DNA from 3 places in the Pseudomonas sp. F007 genome. Region 2 is predicted to be linked to each of the others. Evidence: predicted binding sites of a transcription regulator. Region 2 holds the regulator's gene; each other region holds the start of a gene.
The links. The regulator FliA, encoded in region 2, starts transcription of late flagellar genes. The targets are predictions, from matches to a motif close to CTAAAGTTTNNNNNNNNNNNGCCGNTAA.
Positions count from the first base shown of each region.

Region 1: a site for FliA is predicted at 3,548-3,575, ahead of ACZYR5_RS27905 (methyl-accepting chemotaxis protein). Genes of this name have one in related genera too.
Region 3: a site for FliA is predicted at 2,920-2,947, ahead of ACZYR5_RS14640 (methyl-accepting chemotaxis protein). Genes of this name have one in related genera too.

Region 1 is NZ_JBVATA010000013.1:24,548-31,824, forward strand. Features, by position in the region: gene cra (catabolite repressor/activator) at 1-111, shown strand, start outside; gene ACZYR5_RS27895 (TatD family hydrolase) at 115-891, shown strand; gene ACZYR5_RS27900 (hypothetical protein) at 881-1,282, opposite strand; gene ACZYR5_RS27905 (methyl-accepting chemotaxis protein) at 1,429-3,459, opposite strand; gene ampE (regulatory signaling modulator protein AmpE) at 3,640-4,476, opposite strand; gene ampD (1,6-anhydro-N-acetylmuramyl-L-alanine amidase AmpD) at 4,473-5,033, opposite strand; gene nadC (carboxylating nicotinate-nucleotide diphosphorylase) at 5,141-5,989, shown strand; gene ACZYR5_RS27925 (DUF6388 family protein) at 6,078-6,383, opposite strand; gene ACZYR5_RS27930 (hypothetical protein) at 6,785-7,277, opposite strand, start outside.
Region 2 is NZ_JBVATA010000007.1:202,804-210,080, forward strand. Features, by position in the region: gene ACZYR5_RS18780 (RHS repeat-associated core domain-containing protein) at 1-137, opposite strand, end outside; gene flhA (flagellar biosynthesis protein FlhA) at 616-2,745, shown strand; gene flhF (flagellar biosynthesis GTPase FlhF) at 2,757-4,082, shown strand; gene fleN (flagellar synthesis regulator FleN) at 4,197-5,027, shown strand; gene fliA (RNA polymerase sigma factor FliA) at 5,024-5,764, shown strand; gene ACZYR5_RS18805 (chemotaxis response regulator CheY) at 5,931-6,302, shown strand; gene ACZYR5_RS18810 (protein phosphatase CheZ) at 6,325-7,113, shown strand; gene ACZYR5_RS18815 (chemotaxis protein CheA) at 7,143-7,277, shown strand, end outside.
Region 3 is NZ_JBVATA010000005.1:402,731-410,007, forward strand. Features, by position in the region: gene ACZYR5_RS14625 (ABC transporter substrate-binding protein) at 1-540, opposite strand, end outside; gene ACZYR5_RS14630 (M20 aminoacylase family protein) at 586-1,761, opposite strand; gene ACZYR5_RS14635 (LysR family transcriptional regulator) at 1,954-2,868, shown strand; gene ACZYR5_RS14640 (methyl-accepting chemotaxis protein) at 3,070-4,566, shown strand; gene ACZYR5_RS14645 (hypothetical protein) at 4,737-5,177, shown strand; gene ACZYR5_RS14650 (LysE family translocator) at 5,239-5,880, shown strand; gene dsdC (DNA-binding transcriptional regulator DsdC) at 5,881-6,828, opposite strand; gene dsdA (D-serine ammonia-lyase) at 6,878-7,277, opposite strand, start outside.

The sequences.
Region 1 (7,277 bases), on a different contig from region 2:
ATCGCCGACAAGGCCCTGCAACTGGCCCTCGCCGCGGTCGAAGAAGATCATTACCAGCCGGGTGTGCAAGCCATCGGCCGGACGTTCAAGCAGCGCATTCACCAGGACTGAGCCGTGGAGCTGATCGACAGCCACACCCATCTGGATTTCGCCGATTTCGATGAAGACCGCCCCGCGCTGCTCGCCCAAAGCCGCGCCCTGGGGGTGCGGCGCATGGTGGTGCTGGGGGTTTATCAGCGCAATTGGCAGCGGGTGTGGGAGCTGGTGCAAAGTGATCCGGACCTGCACGCCGCCTTCGGCCTGCACCCGGTCTATCTCGACGAACACCAGCCCGACGACCTCACGCAGTTGGCGGACTGGTTAAGCCGCCTGGCCGGTCATCGGCAGCTGTGCGCGGTGGGAGAGTTCGGCCTCGATTACTACCTGCCAACCCTGGATCGCCAGCGCCAGCAACCGCTGTTCGAAGCGCAACTGCAACTGGCCAGCGATTTCCAGCTACCGGCGCTGCTGCACGTACGGCGCAGTCATGCTCAGGTCATTGCCACCTTGAAACGCTTCAAGCTGCAACGCGGTGGGATCATCCACGCCTTCGCCGGCAGCCGGGAGGAAGCGCTGGAGTACATCAAGCTCGGCTTCAAACTGGGCCTGGGCGGTGCTGCCACCTGGCCGCAAGCCTTGCGCATGCACAAGGTGATCGCCAATTTGCCGCTGGACGCGGTGGTGCTGGAAACCGATTCACCGGACATGGCGCCGGCCATGTACCCCGGGCAACGCAACAGCCCTGCCCACCTGCCGGCGATTTGCGCCGCCCTGGCCGCAATCATCGGTATCAGCCCGCAGCAGCTGGCCGCCACCAGTACCGTCAACGCCTGTCAGTTATTCAACTGGTAGAGGTGTCGGTGTGAGCCTTGGCGGCTTGCAGGATCAAGGTCAGGTGCTGGCGCCGCCGGGCAATGAGCATGACCACAAAGTAGATGAACACCGCGATCAGCGAAAAATTCAGTTGCTCGATCACCGTCAGCAGTCCGATCCACTCCATGACCAGCGCCACCAATAGCGCCGTGGCGATCATCACCCGCAAGCTTGCCCGCAGCATTGCCAATGAGTCGAGGCCCCTGAGTCGCTTGATCTGGGTCGGACAACTGAGGCGCAGGGCTTTCCGGCAGTGACTGCAAGTGAAGCTCTCATTGATGGCCATGGCATTGAGTTCCCACGGCTTGAGTTCCAGGGTGGACTGGCAGTGAGCGCAACGCCCCTTGATACCCAGAGATGCAGCTGTCATGGCCGTGTCCTTCATAGGCTTATGGTTTTGTCAGCGCAAGTAGAGCGGTGAACACCCTTTTATTGAAGACAACAATCCCGATCCTGCCGCAAAACAGGATCGGGACTACTCGTACAAGTAACTTGTACTACAGACGCTTCATGGGTTCATACCCGAAATGCACTAATCAACTGCTTCAATTGCACTACCTGGGCCGATAAGGCGCGGCTGGCATCTTCGGTCTGGTGCGCACCTTCGGCAGTACGCTCACCGGCGTGATTGATCTCGACGATGTTCTGGTCGATGTCATGGGCGACGGCAGTCTGCTGCTCGACGGCGGCGGCAATTTGCTGGTTCTGATCGACGATCATGCCCACCGCGCCGAGGATGTTTTCCAGGGCTTTCTGGACTTTTTCCGACTGCCCAACCGTGCCACTGGCCATCTGATGACTGATGCCCATGGCTTTCACCGCCGCGCCTACGCCACCGTGCAATTTGCCGATCATTTGCTCGATTTCTTCGGTCGACTGCTGGGTGCGCTTGGCCAGGGTCCGCACCTCATCGGCCACCACCGCAAAACCGCGACCCTGCTCACCGGCCCGCGCCGCCTCGATGGCCGCGTTGAGGGCGAGCAGGTTGGTCTGCTCGGCAATGCTCTTGATCACCTCCAGCACGCGGCTGATGGACTGGCTGTCGCTGGCCAGTTGATTGATCACCAGCACCGAGGCGTCGATTTCCTGGGCCAGTTGGGCGATGCTGCCTTGCTGGGACTCAACCAGGCCGCGACCGCTGATGGTTTCATCATTGACGCTCTGCGCACTGCTCACTGCGGCTGCAGCACTGCGCGCGACCTCCTGAGCGGTAGCCGACATCTGGTTCATGGCCGTGGCCACCTGTTCAATCTGCGAGCGCTGGCCGGCCACCGCCTGGTTACTCTGGGCCGACACACTCTGCACTTGTCCGGCCTGACGCTCGACCTCGTTGACGGTTTTGCCCACCAGCTCGATCAGGTCATGAATCTTCGCCACGGTGCCATTGAACACATTGCCCAACTCCCCCAGTTCATCGCGACTGTGAGCGTTGAAGGTCACCGTCATATCACCGCCCGCCACCTTGTCCATCACCCCACCCAGGCGTTTGAGGGTGGTGCGGGTGGAGGCGTAGAAACCGCCATACAGGTAGAAAATCAGCACGAACACCACAGACAACGCTACCGCCTGCAGGACCATATGCGTGCGGTTCTGCTCCAGGCGCTGCTGCAGTTGCACGGCAAGAAACTGCAGCGTCGCCTCGTTGAGCTGGTAGGTCTTGTCCATCAGGCCGGTGGCCTGGTCGTAGAACCCCTGCCAGGGCGCATCGAGGGTGTCAGCCATCACCACCTGCTCTTCAAACAGCTCGCTGGCTTGCTTGAGGGTGGCCTGGCTGGCATTGGCCACCGACTCCAGAGCCTGGCGTGCGGCAGTGCTGGCACCCAATGCGTCCTGAACCTTGAGCCCATACTCGGCCTGGAGCTTCTCCATCTGCGCCAGCAATTCATCGAAGCGCGTCGAGGAGGCCGAATTGAGGAAGCCCTGGCCCAGGGAGTACGCGCCCATGGCGCGGCCATCGCCGATGATCTGGGTGATACGCGGGGTGACCGTGGTCAGCAGCTCACTGAGTTGGCGAATATCACTTTGATTGTCTCGACTGAGGCCGGCCTGGCTGGCGATCAATTGCCCGAAGATTTGTGCATTGCCCAGCAGCTTGCCGATCAGCGCGCTTTTGCTTTGCAGGGAAGTCTCCGCCTGTTGCGCCTTGAACGCGGCGAGCATTTCGTCGCGCTTGCTCTCGAAGACGCGGACCTGCTCCGGATCGCTGCTCATCGCTGACAGATTTTGCAGACGTTCGAGGATTTTCTGCTCAAGGGTGCGGATGGTCGCTTCGATCGCCCCGGCCTTGCCGGACTGGCCCAGGGTGGTGTTGATCTGCACCAGATTGTTCAAGGTTTCCAGGTCGTGGCGCAGGGCCAGGCCGCTGCCGAGCAGGTCGAGACTCTGCAGCTCTACCCGGGTACCGTGGAATTCACGATAGGAGTCGCGCACCAGATAGAAGTTGGTGACCAGCATGGGTACCAGGAACAGCACACTGATCAGGCTGAACTTCATGCCGAAGCTCAGGCGATTCATCAGGGCCACGGCGGGATAGAGCAAACTCTTCACAAGAAGTCCCCCTTTCGTTTCTTATTTTTATGAGCAGGCGCGCAGACACGGCAGATAGCCACTACGGCGCGCTGCTTCTGTATAACTTAAATCGGCGGGAGTTTTTGTAACTTAAGGTTAACGGTCGGCGCGAGACGTCGAATGGACCGTCTCGCTGACCAACGGGAGGCTAACAATCCTTCAGAGCAGTACTGTCCACAGGGCAAAGCCGGCGTACCAGACCACGGCCGCGCGCAACAGCAACTCCCAGAGCTGATCCAGGCTGTTGATGCCTTCGGGCCCTGTGACCGGCGGCGGTATCTCGCCGGCGACCTTGCCGGCCTTGTCGATCAGTTGCGCGGCGCTGATGTTCCAGTTCAACAGCTCGTGGAGCATGACCCGGCTGACCGCGACGAAGTTGCCGACCAAGGCAAAACTCGCCGCCAACAGGCGCACCGGCAACCAGTCGAAGGCGTGCCGGAGCTGGCCCGCGCGCTCGGCGACCGCAGGATTCTGGCTGTGCTCAGCCGCAAGGGCCAGCAAGCGATAGCTCAGGGCCGCCACCGGTCCGAGCAGGAAGTACCAGAAAATCACCGCGAAAAAGCTCTGGTAGGCCTGCCACAACAAATGACTCTGGACTTGCTGCAGCAGCTGTTCGCCACTGTCGGCGCAGATACTCAGGTCACGCTGGGCGACATGCGCCGCCGCTTGCAGGTCTTCGCGGCGCCAGGCGTCCCGAAATGGCCCCAGTTCGCCGAGCAGGTCGCCACGCCCCAGGCTGTAGATCACCACCAACAAGTGCACGGGCAATGCCAGCAAGCCATAGGCCACTGGTTCCAGCACCAGCAGCAACAGGCCGAGCAAGGCCACCGGCAGCACAATCAACAGCACCACTACCAGCCAGGGCCGATTGGCCAGGCGCGGACTGCTTTCCAACTTGCCCAGCTCCCGTAGCCAGCCGCCATCACGCTGCAGTCGATGGCGCAGCGCCGAGAATTTCTCGATCCATACAGCCAGCAACAACACCACAAAACTCATTGTGTTTCTCCTTGCTCCAGCGCAGCACGATAGCGCGCCCAGTCGAATGCCGGCCCAGGGTCGGTCTTGCGTCCCGGGGCGATGTCGCTGTGGCCCTGGATACGCTCGGTGGTGATGGCGCTGTACGCAGCCTGCAACTGCCGGGTCAGGGCCGACAGCGCCCGATACTGGGCGTCGGTGAACGGCAGATCATCGGTGCCCTCCAACTCAATGCCCAGGGAAAAATCATTGCAACCTTCGCGCCCGTCAAACAGCGAGATACCGGCGTGCCAGGCGCGCTCGAGACAGGAGACAAACTGGGTGATGGCACCGTCACGCTCGATCAGAAAGTGCGCCGACACGCGCAGGTCTGCAATCCCTGCAAAGTAGGGATGTTCGGTGACATCCAGGCGATTCTGGAAAAATTCCTGCACCTTGCCCGTGGCGAATTGCGCCGGGGGCAGGCTGATGTTGTGGATCACCAGCAGGGAAACTTCACCTGAGGGGCGGGCATTGAAGTTGGGTGACGGGCAGTGCTGCACCCCATCAAACCAACCGCTCGCGCGGTCCAACTGCATACGGGTTCCTTCGACAACGGCTTTGACAGCTTTCAGTATGCCGTGATCGCCCCCCCGGTTGCGATCACTTGCCCTATAATCGGGCCACTTTGTTTGTGGAGCACGTTATGCCGAATCTACGCCTCGCCGACCTGACCGCCGAAATCGAAGCCAACGTGCGCCGTGCGTTGCTGGAAGACATCGGCAGCGGCGACATCACTGCGCAGCTGATCCCCGCCGAGCGCCTGGCCAAGGCCACCATCATCACCCGTGACGCCGCGGTCATCAGCGGTACCGCGTGGGTCGATGCGGTGTTTCGCCAGCTCGATCCCCGCGTTGCCGTGCATTGGCAGGTGCGCGACGGTGAGCGGGTCAATCCCAATCAAGTGCTGTTTCACCTCGAAGGCCCGGCTCGCTCGCTACTGACCGGCGAGCGTTGCGCGTTGAACTTCATGCAGTTGCTCTCCGGCGTGGCCACCCGCGCGCAATACCTGGCCGACTTCGTCGCCGACACCCAGGTCAAACTGCTCGACACCCGCAAGACCCTGCCGGGACTGCGCCTGGCGCAGAAATACGCGGTGACCTGCGGCGGCTGCCACAACCATCGCATCGGCCTGTATGACGCGTTCCTGATCAAGGAAAACCACATCGCCGCCTGCGGTGGCATCGCCCAGGCCATCGCCGCCGCGCACAAGATCGCCCCGGGCAAGCCGGTGGAAGTCGAAGTGGAGAATCTGTCGGAGCTCAAGGAAGCTCTGGCTGCAGGCGCCGATATCATCATGCTCGACGAACTGAGCCTGGATGACATGCGCGAAGCCGTACGCCTGAATGCGGGCAAGGCCAAGCTGGAAGCCAGCGGCGGGGTCAACGAAAGCACCTTGCGGCCGATCGCCGAAACCGGCGTGGACTACATCTCGATTGGGGCGATGACCAAGGATGTCAAAGCAGTCGATCTTTCGATGCGTCTGGCGATTTGAGAACAGCTAGAAGCTGCAAGCTACAAGCGGCAAGTCAAGGCAGACTTGCCGCGTCTTGTAGCTTGAAGCTTGCCGCTCGCAACTGCATCTAAACTACAAGATTGTTCATCTCGCAGTACTCTTCCCACTCGACGCCCAGCACTTCTGCCGCTTCCTTGTGCAAGACAAGGCGCTGCGCTTCGAACTCTTCTGGCGTCGAAGTGTACTTGAGGGTCAGCTCCCACGGCTGCAAGCCCTGGGCTTCGGCTTCATCCTCGAACGCCCACTGGATCTGATCTTTCTGATCGTCAGGACTCAAGTCCTTGATCTCTTCAATCAAATCTGGCGTTTCCAGTGCGTACTGCTTGAGTGCTTTTTCGTGCCTGGCTTCTTGGCTCAATGTCTTGTCGGTCATGACGTTCTCGTTGATCTGGGGAATGGAAGATGGATGTGGATCATCAAGGATCTCTCTGACGCAAATAAACCGCGTGCTATCTGGCTTACCTGGCCTTCGGAACCATTCGGGATCATTTGAAAACAAGCGGTGCCTGGTGCCTGGACTGGAATCGAACGGCACCTTCAAACACCCGCGTTTGTCGGCTTCCTTCGAGGCTGTATCAAGGCAAAGCCTTCCCAACTGAAAACTACCCTATCGGAAGGGCTTCCAACTGTACCCAACCAGTGCCAATGAATACCAGTAAATGGCGGATAAGTCATGAGTGGCGCAAACCTGGCTGCGATTGCCCTGCACAATAAAAAACCCGGATCTTGCGATCCGGGCTGTCCAGATTTGACCCAGGAGAAGTCAGGTGCCTATCACCATGGAGTAGGCTCCAGCGGGCCGACGCCGGCACCTTCGCCGTTTCGCAGGAATGGCAGGTGCCAGAAATCATTAGGGACGATCGGATCGCCTGGCATGACATTTTCCGGAAAGATGAATTCAAAGACTGGCGCCAGATACTGTCCTGGAATCAGACCGTTAGCCACTTTCTGGTTGTCGGCACTGGCCGCTACAAGACACGCGTCGATGTTATCCGGTGTGCACATGGAACGCGCCACGACACGCAGGGTACGGGTTGGCTGGCTGAGAAGGCCGAGGGGCGCCTTGGTCGCCCGCAGCCTGGCACGCTGCGGCTGGGCTCCCGAGAACTGTGTCGTGATGCCACCCGTGAAGCCCAGGCAATTGGCAGCAAGCGGCAACGTCGCGGGGTTGCACTCACCCGTCATTTCATAAGGTGTCACCCAGCGGTTGGTTTGCTTGCCGCTCGCGTCGACGTCCACCAGGTAGATGTCGACGGGTGTCCGCACG
Region 2 (7,277 bases):
GTGCCGTGAATTTCGGTCGCCAGGCGGCTTTTGCAGTAGAAGCGTTGGTGAGTGGCGGCGTTCGGCTGATGTTGGTAAATCAGGCGATCCAGGGCGTCGTAGTTGTACTTGCATAACGGGGTACGGGTGGATCGCATCGCGATTGCTCCGCAGTCTTGTGGGGATGCTTGAGTATCGGTCGGGTGATCGCTGATGGGAACTAGCAGAACTGATAGTTTCGCCGGTCTCTGTGGCACAGAATCCACGTTGTAGGAGCGAGCCTGCTCCGGCCGGCGTTCCGACGATGGTGGTGGGGCAGTTGGTGGGGATTTTGGCTGTGCTGACGCTTTCGCGAGCAGGCTCGCTCCTACAGGTTCGGCGGTGTTCTGTTCTTACCATGTAGGCGTGAGCCTGCTCCGGGCAGCGTTCCGACGATGGCGGTGGAGCAGTTGGCAGGGGGGGGTGGCTGTGCTGGCGCTTTCGCGAGCAGGCTCGCTCCCACAATTCAGCGCGCTCGCGGTGTCTGTTGCAGGGGCTGAATTTCCCACTAGGCAAAAGTTGGACAGCTTTTTGCAGTAGCCGCTCTGCGCCGGCTTCTGGCGTCAAAAGTTTGCTTCAAAGGAACGGGGAATACCGGTGGATCGCTCTCAACTCATCAACAGCGCGCGCAGCAACGTGGCGGACCTCAGCCGGGGCAATCTGGGTGTGCCGTTGCTGCTGTTGATCATGCTGGCAATGATGATGTTGCCGATCCCGCCGTTCCTGCTCGACGTGTTTTTCACCTTCAACATCGCCCTGTCGATCGTCGTGCTGCTGGTCTGCGTGTACGCCTTGCGGCCGCTGGATTTCGCGGTGTTCCCGACGATTCTGCTGGTGGCCACCTTGCTGCGCCTGGCGCTGAACGTGGCGTCAACGCGAGTGGTGATGCTCCACGGTCAGGACGGTCATGCCGCGGCGGGCAAGGTGATCCAGGCCTTCGGTGAGGTGGTGATCGGCGGTAACTACGTGGTCGGTATCGTGGTCTTTGCGATCCTGATGATCATCAACTTCGTGGTGGTGACCAAAGGCGCCGGGCGGATTTCCGAGGTCAGCGCGCGGTTCACCCTCGATGCGATGCCCGGCAAACAGATGGCGATCGACGCCGACCTCAACGCCGGCCTGATCGACCAGAACCAGGCCAAGGCCCGGCGTTCGGAAGTCGCCCAGGAAGCCGAGTTCTACGGTTCGATGGACGGTGCCAGCAAGTTCGTGCGCGGTGACGCCATCGCCGGCCTGCTGATTCTGTTCATCAACCTGATCGGCGGCATGGCGGTGGGGATCTTCCAGCACGGCATGACCTTCGGCGACGCCGGCAAGGTCTATGCGCTGCTGACCATCGGTGACGGTTTGGTGGCGCAATTGCCATCACTGCTGTTGTCCACTGCTGCGGCGATCATGGTGACCCGTGCTTCGGGCTCCGAGGACATGGGCAAGCAGATCAACCGGCAGATGTTTGCCTCGCCCAAGGCGCTGGCGGTGTCGGCGGCGTTGATGGCGATCATGGGTATCGTCCCGGGCATGCCGCATTTTGCGTTCCTCAGCATGGCCGCCATTGCTGCCGGCGGTGCCTACCTGTTCTGGAAGAAGCAGAACGGCGTCAAGGTCCAGGCCCTGGAAGAGGCCAAGCGTCAGCAGGAGCTGCTGCCATCGCCGGCGCGGGCCATGGAGACCAAGGAGCTGGGCTGGGACGACGTCACGCCGATCGACATGATCGGCCTGGAAGTCGGCTACCGCCTGATCCCGCTGGTGGATCGCAACCAGGGTGGGCAATTGCTGGCGCGGATCAAGGGGGTGCGCAAGAAGCTCTCCCAGGATCTGGGTTTCCTGATGCCCACCGTGCACATCCGCGACAACCTCGACCTGGCGCCCAGTGCCTATCGCCTGACCCTGATGGGGGTGATCCTCGCCGAAGCGGAGATCTACCCGGACCGCGAGCTGGCGATCAACCCCGGGCAGGTGTTCGGTACCCTCAATGGCATTACCGCCAAGGATCCGGCCTTTGGCCTGGAGGCGGTGTGGATCGAGGTCAGCCAGCGTTCCCAGGCGCAGTCGCTGGGCTACACCGTGGTCGATGCCAGTACCGTGGTAGCGACGCACTTGAACCAGATTCTGTACAAGCACTCCAGCGAACTGATCGGCCACGAAGAAGTCCAGCAACTCATGCAATTGCTGGCGAAAAGCTCGCCGAAGCTGGCGGAAGAGCTGGTGCCGGGTGTGCTCTCGCTGTCGCAACTGCTCAAGGTGTTGCAGGCGTTGCTGGCGGAGCAGGTGCCGGTGCGCGACATCCGCAGCATTGCCGAGGCCATCGCGAACAATGCCGCCAAGAGTCAAGATACCGCCGCTTTGGTCGCCGCCGTGCGCGTTGGCCTGTCTCGCGCTATCGTGCAAAGCATTGTAGGCACTGAGTCCGAGCTGCCTGTGATCACCTTGGAGCCAAGGTTGGAACAAATATTGCTCAACAGTATTCAGAAGGCAGGGCAAGGCGCCGATGAGAGCGTCTTGCTGGAGCCGAGCATGGCCGAGAAGCTGCAGCGTTCGTTGATCGACGCCGCGCAGCGTCAGGAAATGCAAGGTCACCCGGTGATTCTGTTGGTAGCCAGTCCCGTACGCGCGATGCTCTCGCGCTTCGGGCGTCTCGCAGTCCCGGGGTTGCACGTGTTGGCGTATCAGGAGATACCCGACAACAAGCAGGTGACCATCGTTGCGACAGTAGGGCCCAACGGCTGAGGTAGTGGTTTATGCAAGTTAAGCGTTTTTTCGCCGCCGATATGCGTCAGGCCATGAAACTGGTTCGTGATGAGCTGGGCGCCGATGCCGCGATCATCGGTAACCGCCGGATCGCCGGCGGTGTCGAGCTGATGGCTGCCCTCGATTACAAACTCTCGGCGCTGGCGCCGCGGGTGCCGAACGTCGAGCTCGAAGATGAGCTGCGCAAGACCCAGTCGCGGATCGTCACCGCCCAGGCCGAACTGAGCCTGCGTGGCGAAGGCGAAGCCGGCCCGCATGCCAGTCGCCAACTGTTCGCCGGCTTGCCGCTGACTGCTGCCGAGCCGCTGATCGAGCCGACGCTGTCCGAGCCACCACGCCCGGCACCAGCCCCCGCCCCGGCGGCGAGCATCGATCCACGGGCCTACGACGCCATGCGCTCGGAGCTCAATGGCTTGCGCGAACTGCTGGAAGTGCAACTCGGTTCGCTGGCCTGGAACCAGCTGCAAGGCCGCCATCCGCAGCAGGCCAACCTCTGGCGTCGCCTGCAGCGCATAGGCTTGTCCGGCCCGCTGTCGCGCGACCTGCTGGAGCTGACGACCAGTATTGAAGACCCCCGCCAGGCCTGGCGCATGCTGCTGGCGCACCTGGCGCGGATGATCCAGACCCCTGAGGTCGAGCCGCTGGAAGAGGGCGGGGTGATTGCCATGGTCGGCCCGGCCGGCATGGGCAAGACCACCACCCTGGCCAAGCTGGCGGCGCGCTACGTGCTCAAGTACGGCTCGCAGAACATTGCCCTGGTGAGCATGGACAGCTACCGCATCGGCGCCCAGGAACAACTCAAGACCCTGGGACGGATTCTCAACGTCTCGGTGACCCACCTGGATCCCGGTCAATCGCTGGCCCAGGCCCTAGAGCCGGTGCTGCGCAAGCGCGTGGTGCTGATCGACACCGCCGGCCTGCAGGCCAGCGACCCGGCGCTGCGCATGCAGCTGGAAAGCCTTGCCGGGCGCGGGATCAAATCGAAGAATTATCTGGTCCTGGCCACCACGAGCCAGAAGCAGGTGTTGACCGCCGCCTATCACAGTTACAAGCGCTGCGGGCTGGCTGGCTGCATCCTGACTAAACTGGACGAGACGGCCAACCTGGGCGAAGTGTTGAGCCTGGCAATCAGTCATGAATTGCCGGTCGCCTATCTGACCGATGGACCGCGGATCCCGGACGATCTGCACTTGCCGCGCCGGCACCAATTGGTGAGCCGTGCGGTCAGTGTACAAATGCAGGAAGAACCCAGCGAAGAAGCCATGGCTGATATGTTCGCTGACCTCTACCACAGTCCTGCCCAACGGGTTGGCTGAGGTATTAATGACTAGATTTGTATCTACATCGATGGCCTGCCATGCATTGTTCGCCCGCGAACGCGCAGCCAGTCATGTAGCCCGCGTCTAAGCAAGACAAGGTATAGAAAGCACATGGGCAGCATGCATCCCGTACAGGTGATCGCGGTGACCGGCGGCAAGGGTGGCGTCGGTAAGACTAACGTTTCAGTGAACTTGTCCCTGGCTCTGGCAGAGCTCGGGCGGCGCGTCATGCTGCTGGACGCCGACCTGGGTCTGGCGAACGTCGACGTCCTGCTGGGGCTGACGCCCAAGCGCACCCTGGCCGACGTGATCGAGGGCCGCTGCGAACTGCGCGACGTGTTGCTGCAGGGGCCTGGCGGGATTCGCATCGTGCCGGCCGCTTCCGGCACCCAGAGCATGGTGCACCTGAGCCCGGCGCAGCACGCGGGCCTGATCCAGGCCTTCAGCGACATCGGTGACAACCTCGACGTGCTGGTGATCGACACCGCTGCTGGCATCGGCGAATCGGTGGTCAGCTTCGTCCGCGCGGCTCAGGAAGTGCTGCTGGTGGTCTGCGACGAACCGACCTCGATCACCGATGCCTACGCCCTGATCAAGCTGCTCAACCGTGACTACGGGATGAATCGTTTCCGCGTGCTGGCCAACATGGCGCAGAGCCCGCAGGAGGGACGCAACCTGTTCGCCAAGTTGACCAAGGTCACGGATCGCTTCCTGGATGTCGCCCTACAATACGTCGGTGCGGTGCCGTACGACGAAAGCGTGCGCAAGGCCGTACAGAAGCAGCGCGCGGTGTACGAAGCGTTCCCGCGTTCCAAGTGCGCCCTGGCTTTCCGGGCCATCGCGCAGAAAGTCGATACCTGGCCATTGCCTGCCAATCCGCGCGGGCATCTGGAGTTTTTTGTCGAGCGTCTGGTGCAACAAACCGCGGGTCCGGTGCTATGACCGCGAGCGGTTACAACCTGTACAAGCAGTCGGCGCGTGACGCGCAGTACGAGCTGATCGAGCGTTACGCGCCACTGGTAAAACGTATTGCCTACCACCTGCTGGCGCGTTTGCCGGCCAGCGTTCAGGTCGAGGACCTGATCCAGGCGGGGATGATTGGCCTGCTGGAAGTGTCGACCAAGTACGACGCCAGCAAGGGCGCCAGTTTCGAGACCTATGCCGGGATTCGTATTCGGGGCGCGATGCTCGACGAAGTCCGCAAAGGGGACTGGGCGCCACGCTCGGTCCACCGCAATACCCGTATGGTCAGTGATGCGATTCGCACAATTGAAGCTAAAACCGGACGTGACGCTAAAGATCACGAGGTTGCGGCCGAACTCCAATTGAGTCTCGATGATTACTACGGGATTTTGAATGACACCTTGGGCAGTCGCCTGTTCAGCTTCGACGACCTGTTGCAGGACGGCGAGCATGAAGGGCTGCATGAGGATGGCGCGAGTGCTCATCAAGAGCCGTCGCGCGACCTGGAAGACGAGCGCTTCCAGGCAGCGTTGGCGGACGCGATTGCCAATTTGCCGGAGCGTGAGCGACTGGTGTTGGCGCTGTACTACGACGAAGAGCTGAACCTCAAGGAAATCGGCGAGGTACTGGGGGTCAGCGAGTCGCGGGTCAGCCAGTTACACAGCCAGTGCGCGGCCCGTTTGCGGGGGCGTTTGGGAGAGTGGCGAGCGCGCTGACAGCAGTGTGGGGACACTGCGTACGACAGTGGGGCGGCGACAAGCCGGTCCGCTGCTCATCCGTTGTGCTCCATACCGTGGTCGAGTGCTCTGCCTGATTGATTGAATGGCGTGCCCAGGTGCTGGGCGCGTTTAAGACTGCTTGGAGGTCGAATTGGACAAGAACATGAAAATCCTCATCGTTGATGACTTCTCAACGATGCGGCGGATCATCAAGAACCTGTTGCGTGACCTCGGTTTCACCAACACGGTCGAGGCAGACGACGGCAATACCGCCATTCCTCTGCTCAACAGCGGCAGCATCGACTTTCTGGTCACGGACTGGAACATGCCTGGCATGACCGGCATCGACCTGCTGCGCCACGTGCGCGCCGACGAAAAACTCAAGCACTTGCCGGTGCTGATGGTGACTGCCGAAGCCAAGCGCGAGCAGATCATCGAAGCCGCCCAGGCCGGGGTAAACGGCTATGTGGTCAAGCCGTTCACGGCGCAGGCGTTGAAAGAGAAGATCGAGAAAATCTTCGAACGCATCGGTTGATGATTGGCGCCACGGGGGAGCTATGGAACTACAGGAAACATCACAGGGCGATTTCGAGTCGACCCTGAAAAAACACGCGGTCGAACTGGTCGAAAGCCTTGAGAAAGGCAAGTTCGGCGACGCGGTGCAATTGATCCATGAGCTCAACCAGACCCGTGACCGCGGCCTGTACCAGGAAGTCGGCAAGCTCACCCGTGAGCTGCACAGCGCGATCGTCAATTTCCAGATCGATCCGCACATGCCGCAAGCCGAGGAGGTCTCGCAGATCACCGACGCCACCGAGCGCCTGGGCTATGTGGTCAAGCTGACCGAAGCCGCAGCGAACCGCACCATGGACCTGGTGGAAAACGCCACGCCGCTGGTCAATGGCCTGAGCACCGACGCCCAGGCCCTGAGCGCCGACTGGGGACGTTTCATGCGCCGGGAAATCGGCGCCGAAGAGTTCCGCGAGCTGGCTCGCCGGGTCGACGGTTTCCTGACCCGCAGCGCGACCGAGACCCAGATGGTTTCAAGCAACCTCAACGACATTCTGCTGGCCCAGGATTACCAGGACCTGACCGGTCAGGTGATAAAGCGCGTGACCCAACTGGTCACCGAAGTGGAGAGCAATCTGCTCAAGTTGGTGCTGATGGCCAGCCAGGTCGACCGCTTCGCCGGCATCGAACATGACCGCGCAGCGATCCTTGCCGAAAAAAATCCGCAAAAACATACGGCGCAGGGTGAAGGTCCGCAGATTCATGCCGATAAACGTGAAGACGTGATGTCCGGTCAGGACGATGTCGACGATTTGCTTTCGAGCCTGGGTTTCTAGGTTCAGACCTTTTTTAGGAGCACCCATTCATGAGCTTCGGCGCCGATGAAGAAATCCTTCAGGATTTTCTGGTTGAGGCCGGCGAAATTCTCGAGCAACTGTCCGAGCAACTGGTCGAGCTGGAAAGCCGACCGGATGACGCGGATTTGCTCAATGCCATTTTT
Region 3 (7,277 bases), on a different contig from region 2:
GAAGCTGGCATCGAGACGGCCATTGATCAGGTCGGAGAACACCTGGTCCTGGGTCTGGTAGGTGTGAATGTTCACGCCTTTGTTGCCCCACTGCGCCCGGGCGAAGCTCTCATGCAGGGTGCCTTGCACCACGCCCACCGATTTGCCGGCCAGCGATTCGGCGGTGGGCAGCAGGCCGCTGTCCTTTTTCGCCACCAGGGATGAGGGCGCGGTGTAGATCTTGTCGCTGAAATCCACCTGCTGGCGGCGCACTGCGGTGGCGCTGAAGGCCGAGAGGATGGCGTCGAACTTGCGCGCCTTGAGGGCCGGGACCATGCCGTCGAAATTCTGCTCGACCCAGATGCACTTGACCTGCAGTTCGGCGCACAGCGCATTGCCCAGGTCGATGTCGAAACCGCTCAGCGAGCCGTCCGGCTGTTTCTGCTCGAACGGCGGGTAGCTGGGGTCGACACCGAACTTGATCACCGGCTGTGCCTGGGCCAGCGGCGTGATGATCAGCCCCAGCAACAGGGCGCGAAGGGAACGTCTGGATAGCTGCATGATGACCTCATTGTTATGGGTTATTCACGGTTTTCGGGTCGTTATTCAAGGGTTCAGCGCCAGGAAGGCTTCGGTCAGCTTGACCCAGAAGCCAGCGCCGCGAATCAGGATGTCGTCGTTGAAGTCGTAGCGCGGGTCATGGGCCATGCAGCTTTTCTCGCCATCGCCATTGCCGATGATCAGGTAGCAACCGCGGCATTTCTGCAGGAAATAGGCGAAATCCTCACTGCCGTTGAACGGCACGATATCGTTCAACACCTCGTCCTCACCCAGCCAATCGGTGGCGACCTGGCTGGCAAAACGGGTCATCTCGGCGTCATTGATCAGCAGCGGGTAGTCGGCACTGTAGTGGATCTCGGCAGTGGCGCCGAATGCCTGGGCCTGGGCATGGATCAACTGCTTGATCTGGCTTTCCAGGCGGTCGCGCACCGTGTTGTTCAGGGCACGCACCGAGATCAGCATCTGCGCACTGTCGGGGATCACGTTGGAGGCTTTGCCGGCGTTGATCGAGCCGACGGTGATCACGCTCATGTCCTGGGGCGAGACGTTGCGCGAGACGATGGTCTGCAAGGCCATGATGATGCTGGCGCAGACCACCACCGGGTCGACCGTCAGGTGCGGCATGGCACCGTGGCCGCCGACGCCATGGATGGTCACCGTGACCTGGTCGGCAGACGCCATGAACGGCCCCGCACGAAAGCCCAGCGTGCCCACCGGGTAGCCCGGCATGTTGTGCGCGGCAAACACCGCGTCGCAGGGAAACTGCTGCAGCACGCCCTCCTCGATCATCCGCCGGGCACCGGCCAGGCCTTCTTCGGCCGGCTGGAAAATCAGGTGCACGGTGCCATCGAACGGGTGGTCGTGGGCCAGGGCATAGGCCGCCGCCAGCAGCATCGTGGTGTGCCCGTCATGCCCGCAGGCGTGCATCTTCCCGGGGATCTTGCTGGCGTAGGGCAAGCCGGTCTTCTCGAGGATCGGCAGCGCGTCCATGTCGGCGCGAATGCCGATCACCCGGGAGCTGGTGCCTTTCTTCAAGGTGCCGATCACGCCGGTCTCCGCCAGCCCCCGGGTCACCTGGTAACCCCAGCGGGTCAGGCGCTCGGCCACCAGGGCGCTGGTTTCGACCTCCTGATACCCCAACTCGGGGTGGGCGTGGATCTGCTGGCGCAGTTCGCGCATTTCCTGCTCGATCTCTTGCAACAACGGGAGGGTCTGGGGCATGGCTGGCTCGATCCTTGTTGAACGCCAGGCAACTTTTGCGCAAAGTGCCAGGGCGTTTTCTGCTACGGTCCGGCAGCCCCATTCGGGGTTGCAGGCCAGGTCGGTGTGGGCTCGAGCTTAAAGCGCGCGGGCATCGCCCAACAGGCAATTGAAAGTCAACAGGGCAACCCAGGGTTAACAGCGGGAGCAAGCATGAAGTTTTATCAACTCAATGCACTTGTGGCGGTGGCGGACGCCGGCAGTATCCGCGGCGCGGCAAAACGCCTGGACACCTCGCCGGCCGCCGTGACCAAGGCCTTGCAGAAGCTGGAGGCCGACACCGCGACCCAGCTGCTGATCCGCAATACCTCGGGAATCGCCTTCACCGAGCTGGGCAAGAAGCTGTTGATCCAGGCGCGCCTGCTGGTGGCGCAGATGGTCAGCGCGCGCCAGGTGTTGGCCGACAGCAGCGGCGAGTTGGTGGGGCGCCTGGCGGTTTCGGTGACGCCCTGGCTGGCAATGACCCTGATGCCCAAGGCGATCGTGCGCTTTCGCCAGTTGTTCCCGCAGGTGCAACTGGAGCTGTATGAAGGCCTGTCGTCGGTGGCCTGCCCGATGGTCCGCGATGCCAGCGTCGACCTGTTCATCGGCCGCCTGGATACGCGTTTTTCCAGCAGCGACCTGACCTACCTGCCGCTGTTTACCGCCGACTGCGCGGTGGTCGCCCGCCAGCAACACCCGCTGGCCGACAGCCGCAGCATGGCGCAACTGGCGGCAGCGGACTGGATCATGACCTCGCAGCAGGACAGCACGATTTCCACCCAGGGCCACGTGCATTTCGCCCATTCGCTGTCGATCACCTTGAGCCTGCTGCGCGACACCGACATGCTCAGCGTCTTTCCCTGGCCCCTGGTGGAGTTCTGTGCCCAGCGCGAAGGCCTCACCGCCCTGCCCTTGCGCGAGCCGATCGGCAGCGCCGCGGTCGGCGCCATCAGCCGCAGCGGCCAGCCGTTGCGCCCGGCGGCCGAGCGCTTCCTCGAGTGCCTGGTGGAGACCATTCATTTCGAAATGGGCCACGCCCAGTCGCCGTATCGGCGGATGTTGCAGACCGTCGATCTGCTGATCTGAAAGTAACTGCCGGGTTAATCGGCCAAACACCGGACTGGCGCTGAACAGCGACTAAAGCGCCCCCACTGCTTGCCGATAATCGATTCCAGACCGGGCGTTTTCCCCAATGCCTGCAGCGTTCGTTCGCCCCACCGCAGCCGTCTATTTCACGTGGTACCTGTTGTCTGTTTGGTTCTGACTCAATCAATGGAGTAAGAGTGAATGGTCCAACCTCCGCGTTTTTTCGAGCACTACCGCAAGGCCGACCGGATCATGCTGGGCCTGACCTGGTTGATGTTTATCTTCGCCCTGGGCCTTGGGTTCTGGCATGACACACTTGGCCAGGCCCTTTGGATCGGTGGCGGCACCAGCCTGTTGTTGACCCTGCTCTACCGCGCCATCGGCGGCAGACGCGTGATGCGTTGTGCCCTGGCGGTGGGCCTCATGGTCATGGCCGCCCTGCACATCAACCAGGCCCAGGGATTGATCGAAGCGCACTTCGGCATTTTCGCCTTGCTCGCGGTCCTCACCTTTTATCGCGACTGGCTGCCGATCCTGATTGCCGCCGCCACCATCGCCGCCCATCACGTGCTGTTCCATATCCTTCAGCATCAGGGGTTTGCGGTGTTTGTGATGGAGCATCACGGCGGCTGGAGCATGGTCTTCGTGCATGCCTTCTATGTAGTGATGGAAACCGTCGCCTTGCTCTATCTCGCCGTTCATAGCCAGGCTGAAGCAGTCGAAGCACAAGAGATGCTCGACCGCATGCTCGCCACCACCACGCAGTTTTCGGGTACGGCCGACAACGCTCAGGCCAGCCGCGTCCATGTCTCGCTGGCAGAGCGTTTCGACCTGTTCCTCAGCCAGATCACCCAACTGATCGACGGGGTCACCCGCGACTCCCAAGGGCTGGGGGAATTGGGCCATGAGCTGGCCCGGGCCAGCAGCACCCTGGAAACAGGCGCCAGACACCAATTGACAGAAATATCGCGGATGGAGACCTCCATGCAGCGCATGGGTGACGCCATGGGGCATATCGCGGTACAGGTGCAACAGGCCGTGGTGCATGCCGGCCAGGCCAGCACGCAAATCAGTCGGGGCCAGGCCAGTGTCAATCGCGCCCAGCAGGAAATCGGCCAATTGGCCGCGTCGATCCGCGGCACCAGCGCGACCATGGATACGTTGGCAGGTCAGGCGCAACAGATCGGCTCAGTACTGGAAGTGATCAGCAGCATTGCCGAGCAAACCAACCTGTTGGCGCTGAATGCCGCCATCGAGGCCGCCCGTGCGGGTGATCAAGGTCGCGGCTTCGCCGTGGTCGCCGATGAGGTTCGCAGTCTGGCGCAACGCACGGCGCTCTCGACCCGGGAAATCCGCGCGATCATCGAAGCGTTGCAGCAAGGCAGTCGCCAGGCGGTGGACGCCATGCACGACAGCCATGCCGGCGTCGAGCGCTGTGTCGAGGACAGCCGTCAGGCGGCCGAGATGCTCCAGGCGGTGGGCGTCGATATCGGCCACATCGACGCGCTCAACGGGCGCATTGTCTCCACCACCCGTGAACAAGCCACGGCCAACGAGGAAATCGTCGGCCGGTTGCAGTCGGTGCAGAACATCGCAAGGAGCACCGCGCAGGATATCGGCACACTGTCGCAGAGCAGCCAGCGCCTGCCGCCCATCGCCACGCGCCTGGACGCACTGGGCCGCACCTTCCACCCGTGACCGGCGCTGCGCCTGCGAGCGTGGGTCACGTTTGCCGGGCCTGGCGCCTCTTGTCACTGACGGGAGGCGAACAAGGCCGGGCCGATCCGATGCTACGCTTGGATTTCGGCAACAAGAGTCGATGCGATGCCATTCGCGCTTTTACTCCCCGGCGGTTCGAGGTCGCGACCATGACGCGCAGATTGATCGTGGGTATCAGCTTGCTGTCGATCGGCACGCTGGGCTTTGCCCTGCTGCAGTGGATCGTGGTGGCTCCCCCGCGTCACGATACGCTGTGCAACGACGCTCGCCAGGCGCTCAAGGGCGTGGAAATTCGCGCGCGGGCGATGGCGGCAGGCTTGTCGATCGACGGCTACACCCGGGAAGAGGAGGCCAAGGTGGCGGCGTTGATCAAGGCGCTGGACAGTGCCCATAGCGAGGCAGAGGTCAATGCGGTGATCGACGCCCACGCGGCCGCCATCGAGTCCCAGGTCGCGGCACTGGACGCCGAGGTGGATACCCGCGGTGAGCAGGTGTTCCTCGAGCAGCGCCTGGTCAAGCAGAAGATTCCGGTCGACATCAAGCTGGAACTGCAGCGCGCGGCCAAGGCGGTCAATCTGACCTGCAATTAGCCGTTGTCAGTCGGACATTTGCACGTAAAATCAACGCTCTCCCGTCCTACGAGTTCAGAAAATGGAAGTTCACTCGATCCTTGCCTACACCCTGGTCGCTGCAGTTTCCGTGGCCAGCCCCGGCCCCGCCACGTTGATGGCGCTGCACAACAGCCTGGCCTACGGCACTAAATCCACCCTCTGGTCGTCCCTGGGCAATATCAGCGGACTGTTCTGCATGTCCGCCGCCGCGATGCTTGGCCTGGGCGCCTTGATCGCCAGTTCCGAGCTGATCTTCAACGCGGTGAAAATCGCCGGTGCCGGTTATCTGTTCTATCTCGGCGCCAAACAGCTGCTGAAAAAGACCCCGCTGATCAGCGAGCCCATCGAGGGTGGTTCAAGCAGCCAGGCGCCTTCGCGCTTCAAGCTGTTCAAGTCGGCGTTCCTCACCGCCGCGACCAATCCCAAGGCGACGATTTTCTTTACCGCGCTGTTTCCCCAGTTCATCGACCAGAGCGCGGCCCTGTTGCCGCAGTTCCTGGTGCTGACCCTGATCTTCATGACGCTGTCGCTGCTCTCCCTGAGCCTCTATGCGCAACTCGCCTCCCGCGCCAAAGGCGTGCTGACCCGCCCGGTGTTTTCCCGGTGGCTGAATCGAATCGTGGGTTCGACCTTTATCTTCTTCGGCACGGCCATCATGACCATGCGCCGACAAACCGCCTGATCAGCCGGGCAACCCTTGCCCGGCACATTCCTTGAGCCAGTCGATCAGTACCTGCACCCGTTGCGGCATGGGCTGGCGATGGGGATGGACCAGGAAGTAATCGTAGCGACCGGGCTGGGTGAAACCGCCAAACGGCAGGATCAGTTCACCCTGGTCGACCCGGCTCTGCACCAGGCGTTGGCGGCCGATGGCGATCCCCGCATGGTTGATCGCCGCCGTGACACACAGGTCTGAACGATCAAAGGTCAGGCCGCGTTGCGGCAGAGAGTCCAGCAGCCCTTGCTGCTGCGCCCAGAGCTGCCATTCGGCGTCATACACCGCGTTGTCCCAGGCCAGTGCATCGTGCAGCAAGGTGCAGTGCCGCAGGTTCTGCGGGGTGTCGCACAAACCGTGGCGCTCGGCATATCGCGGGCTGCAGACCGGGGCAATGGTCTCGCTCATCAACGGGTGACTGACCAGCCCGGGAAACTCGCCATTGGCATACAGCAAGGCGAGGTCGATGTTTTGCGTGCGAAAGTCGATGGCGTCGTTGCCGACCCGGATGTCCAGGGCAATGTTCGGGTAACGCTGGTGAAAGTCGGCCAGGCGCGGTACCAGCCAGCATTGCGCGGCGGATGGCCGGGCGTACAAGGCCACCGAGCCGGACAGTTCGGCCTGGGGTGACTGCTGCAGTGCCTCGGTCAGTTGCCCCATCACCCCTTCGAGAATTGCGAACACTCGCTCGCCTTCGCAGGTCAGGCGCACACGCCGGGTCAGGCGCTCGAACAGGCGCAAGTCCAGGGCCTGCTCGAGCCGGGCAATACGATGGCTGACCGCACTGGGGGTGACGCACAATTCCTCGGCGGCCAGGGCAAAACTCAGGTGCCGCGCGGCCACCAGGAAGGTGTGCAGATTGGCAAACTGCGCACTGTTGAGGCGCGAGCTCAGTCGCGGAGGCAAATTCAGCATCGGTCTTTCCACGGCAAGTCACCCGGGGCCGTAGCCCCGGGCGTGTTGGTCAGGCCAACAGTTTACGGCCCTGACGCAGGTAAGCGTCCATTTCCACCTCCGGCACCATGCTGCCACCGGTGCCCCACACCAGGTGTGTAGCGTTGTTCATCCGCTGCGCATCGAGCCCCAGGCGCTGGCGATAACCCTGCTGCTCCTGCAACACGCGCAACATGCCCGGCACCCCGGCCAGCGCCGAAGGTTCCAGTTTCAGGCCTTCCTCGGCGTACAGCAGTGCCAGCAAGCGGTACATCTGATCGTCGTCGAGGGTGTAGTAACCGTCGATCAGGCGCTGCAGGGAACGTCCGACAAAACCCGAGGGCCGACCGACCGCCAGGCCATCGGCGGCAGTGCGATTGTCGATGCCGAAGTCGTAGACGCTGACGGCGTCGTGCAGCCCGGTGTAGACC